2 regions of the Salinivibrio sp. VGrn1 genome follow, and region 2 is predicted to be linked to the other one. Evidence: predicted binding sites of a transcription regulator. Region 2 holds the regulator's gene; the other holds the start of a gene.
What was found. Region 2 encodes CRP, which controls carbon source genes, mostly activating them, when cyclic AMP is high. Its sites were predicted from a motif close to TGTGANNNNNNTCACA; they were not measured.
Positions count from the first base shown of each region.

Region 1 (2,412 bases), on a different contig from region 2:
GACGGTACGTGTGCCCTGAGTCCTCAATCACCTCTACATGGCCATAAAAACCAATGGTTTGCGCTAAGTCAGGACGTACCACTTCCCACGGGTAACCTTCAGGCTCACGCCACGCATCCGGTGCTTCTTGTTGTGCGCCCTCTTTGAATGACTGGCGGAACAAACCATATTCATAGTGCAAGCCATAGCCGACCGCAGGATACTGTTGGGCCGCCAATGAATCCATAAAGCAAGCGGCGAGACGCCCCAAGCCGCCATTGCCCAAAGACGGATCACGCTCTTGTTCAAGTAAATCCGTTAACCCGAGGCCAAGCTCACTCACGGCATCGGCAATCGCATCGTACAAGCCCATGCTAATTAAATTGTTGCCGGTTAACCGACCAATCAAAAACTCGAGGGATAAATAGTTAACACTTTTAGCTTGTTTAATGGCTTGATCGTGTTCGGTGGCTACCAGATCACTCGTGGTATGTTCGGCTAATGCACGGCCCAGTGCGAGGTACCAGTCGCGTAGCTGAGCGGTGTCTGGTGCGTGACCTAGCTGGGTTAGGTGTTGAACCATACTGATTTTAAACGCACTTTTATCAAACGCATGTTGCTGTTTTGGTGTCATGTCGTCGCTCTCGATAATGGAATGAAACCTTGATGGTTATTCATCCTGCCCAACCCGAGCACGGCAAACATCCTCCCACGTCATTCTCATCAAAGGAGGAGACCACAGGGCGTAGAGAGCCAGGTCACATAGCAATAGTGAGCCGCCTCTCATCAAATCCATGAGCAGCCCTTTATCGAGTGACCTAAGTCACGCTATGAAACAAAAAAGGGGCTACGTCCACGGTGAAAAACATCGCTTTCCTTTTGTGATTTTTGTGCGCTAACGCAAATTAAGCCCTAATAAACCGAGATGGATGTGTATCTCAATCATTAAAAAGGCCACCAATATCACGTTTAAGTGATATAAATCACAATTAAAAGGCGTAGCTGCACTAAATTGGGGCATCCGTTAAGAGATCAGGGATAGATCATAGTTTGTGCGTTTGAAGTTACATACACTGCAATCAGGACAGAGGTGCGCACCAAAAAGGTCGCACCGCATTTGCAGTGAAGGACAGTGTCTTATGTGGATCCCATCAAAGCTGACTCGGCCTGGACGGCTTTATAACGCGATATTACGCCCGCGTGTGCTCGATATTTTACAACAAGCCCCTCACTATAAGCTGGTGCTGTTTCGCTCTCCGGCCGGATATGGCAAAACCACCATGGCTGCACAATGGCTCGCGGATCAATCCAATGTCGGCTGGTTTAGCATTGATGATAGTGACAACGACAGCTTTCGCTTCATTAACTACTTACTGCAAGCGCTGCACCACGCTACCCAAGAGGGCTGCGCCAACACGATAAAGCTGGCGGAAAAACGCCAATTCTCATCACTTCGTGCGCTCTTGTCTGATGTCTTTGCTGAACTGGCAGGGTTTCATGCCACTAGCTATTTGGTGTTGGATGACTATCAGCTCATTGATAACGAGGAGATTCATGAGGCGATGCGCTTTTTCATTAAGCACATGCCAGATAATCTCACTTTGGTGGTCACCTCACGCGCCAACCCTCCACTGGGCACCGCGAATTTACGCGTACGCGACTTGATGATTGAGATCGGCAACGAGCTTCTCGCGTTCGATAACGAAGAAACGACGCGCTTTTTTAATCAACGTGTCGACGATGGCGTGGATGAATCCACGGCGAACGCATTATGCAACTACGTTGAAGGTTGGCCGTCAGCCTTGCAGCTCATTGCGATTCAAGCGCAGCACCAAAAGCGCACCCTGATGCAAAGCGCCGCGTCTTACGCTGGTTTTAACCATGCCCACCTTTGGGACTATTTGGCCGAAGAAGTGTTTGATTTGCTTGATGCTGAGACACGACAATTTCTCATGAAAGTCTCCGTACTAGAGATGTTTAATGACGAGTTGGTTTTCGCACTCACTGAACGCGAAGATGCATTGAATATGCTCGAGTCACTGAATCGTTATGGCTTGTTTATTTATCCACTTGAGGGAGATAACAACTGGTTCCGATTCCACCATCTATTCGCGGAGTTTTTGGCTCATGAGCGCCAAGCACGGATCCCTCACCAACAACAACCCTTGCATAGACAAGCCGCACTGGCATGGTTGAAGTTACAATCTCCCCATCAAGCGTTGCGTCATGCACGCTACGCCAAAGACGATGCATTGTTGGCCGATATACTCAATCAGCACGGCTGGCGTATGTTTAATCGTGGTGAATTGTCGACACTAGAAGCCGCGATTATCAAACTCAGTGACGAGCTTTTATACCAATACCCAAATTTAAGCCTGCTACGCGCTTGGTTAGCGCAAAGTCAGCACAGGTATCATGAAGTTGGCGAACTTT
Region 1 covers NZ_SATA01000002.1:52,974-55,385, reverse strand. Annotated here, with positions in the region: gene EHW56_RS03315 (glycogen/starch/alpha-glucan phosphorylase) at 1-613, opposite strand, end outside; gene malT (HTH-type transcriptional regulator MalT) at 1,119-2,412, shown strand, end outside.
Region 1: the regulator CRP is predicted to act here: its motif matches at 952-967, upstream of malT (HTH-type transcriptional regulator MalT).

Region 2 (2,412 bases):
ACCTTCACGCCATGGCAAGACTTGGCCGACAATACCAATGTATTGTTTTACGAAGGATTGCACGGCGGCGTGGTCGACGGTGACGTCAACGTTGCGCAGCACGTCGATCTCTTGATTGGTATGGTCCCCATCGTCAACTTAGAGTGGATTCAAAAATTTGTCCGCGATACGCGCGATAGAGGCCATTCTCGTGAAGCGGTGACCGACTCGATTGTGCGCTCAATGGATGATTACCTGCACTATATCACCCCGCAGTTTTCTCGCACCCATATCAACTTTCAGCGCGTTCCCACGGTAGATACCTCAAACCCATTAAATGCCAAAGGGATTCCGTCTTTGGATGAAAGCTTTGTGGTGATCCGCTTTCGTGGCATGAAAAACGTCGACTTCCCTTATCTGTTGCAAATGATCACTGGGTCGTTTATGTCGCGCCATAACACCTTAGTGGTGCCGGGAGGAAAAATGGGCTTTGCAATGGAATTGATCATCCGTCCATTGATTCAGCAATTGATAGAAAAAGGCAAGATTGGCTGAGGCGTAGCGCATTCATGATGTATTACTTCTCAAGCCGTGATCTTAGCCACGTTTTTGCCAGTTTTTTAGGCGGTTGGCCTAGATCAAAATCAAGAAATCACCAACAAAAAAAGATACACTCTTGTTAACATACAGTGAGCTTGTAGCCCGCGTTCAGACTTCGTATTCTGTGCAATGATCTGATGGGTTACCCCTCAGACAAAGATAGGACGTTGTTGCCGGGCAACACATGCAGAGGAAATAAGTTATATGGTTCCAGGAAAACCTCAAACAGACCCTACACTCGAGTGGTTCCTTTCACATTGTCATATTCATAAGTATCCGTCGAAAAGCACGCTTATCCATGCTGGTGAAAAGGCGGAGACCTTGTATTACATCGTGAAAGGGTCTGTGGCCGTACTGATCAAAGATGAAGAAGGCAAGGAAATGATCCTGTCTTACCTTAACCAAGGTGACTTCATCGGTGAGCTCGGGCTTTTCGAAGAAGACCAAGAGCGCACTGCTTGGGTACGCGCCAAATCACCGTGTGAAGTGGCAGAAATTTCATTCAAAAAGTTCCGCCAGCTTATCCAAGTGAATCCTGATATCTTGATGCGCTTGTCCTCACAAATGGCGCGCCGCTTGCAGGTAACGAGCCAAAAGGTGGGGGATCTTGCCTTCCTGGACGTCACAGGGCGCATTGCACAAACCCTATTGAACTTGGCGAAGCAGCCTGATGCCATGACGCATCCTGATGGTATGCAGATTAAGATCACCCGTCAGGAAATTGGCCAAATCGTTGGCTGCTCACGCGAAACAGTGGGACGTATCCTTAAAATGCTGGAAGAGCAAAACCTCATTTCCGCACACGGTAAAACCATCGTGGTATACGGCACACGCTAATCGCGCCGCTCTCTGTATCACCAACCGACGCCCTGGCGTCGGTTTTTTATCTCCATTATCTGGCAAGCACGCGGATTGCTTCTACACTCAAAACGACATGGTTAACATAAAATTAACAAGGTGTCGTTTATGAAAAAACTCATGGTTACCCTCACCGCCTTCGCGCTCTCTGTGTTTTCAGTCCATGCTGCGTCCAATACGACGATTGTCCACCCCGAGCCACGCGCCGGCTCGGCGCTTGATCTCTATGCCATTGAGCTCATCGAGTTTCTTGCCGAAAAGTCGGGAGGATCTGTTACCTTACAAGCCTTTGACGGCCAAATTGGCTCTCAATCTCGTAAGGTGGAAATGCTCAAGCAAGGCAAGCTCACCGTCGACTGGCTTGGTGCCGACCGTACACTGGAAGCTGAATTGATCCCCGTTCGCTATCCCGTGTTTCGTGGCTTACTCGGCCACCGCCTGTTTATTACCAACCAAGCCACCGAGCCCCAACTTGCTCAGATAAGTAGCGCGAGTGACTTGCAGTCTCTGACTATGATTCAGGGACAAGGTTGGGCCGACGTCAAGGTGCTTAACTCAGCGGGATTTCGCGTACGTGAAATATCGAGCTTTGAAAACATTTTCAAAGTGGTTGATACGGGCCGGGCCGATCTCTTCCCTCGTGCCTTGATTGAGCCTTTTAGTGAATTAGCCGAGCGGCCGCAATACGGTAATCTGTTAGTTGACCCACACCTGATGCTGATCTATCGCTTTCCAATGTTCCTGTTTGTGTCTCCGCAACATGCTGACGTCGCCGAGATGTTAAATAGCGCTTTTGAAGCGGCGTATCAAGACGGATCATTTATCGAGTTTTTCAATAATGCGCCTTTAGTTAAGGAAACCTTTGAAAAGGCGAACATTGGTGAGCGTACTGTCATCCGAGTCGATAACCCGCATTTAAGCAACGAAACACAAGCGATTCCAGACACGTTTTGGCTCGACATCGAGGCCCAATAG
Region 2 covers NZ_SATA01000005.1:230,996-233,407, reverse strand. Annotated here, with positions in the region: gene EHW56_RS10020 (phosphoribulokinase) at 1-534, shown strand, start outside; gene crp (cAMP-activated global transcriptional regulator CRP) at 784-1,416, shown strand; gene EHW56_RS10010 (ABC transporter substrate-binding protein) at 1,546-2,412, shown strand.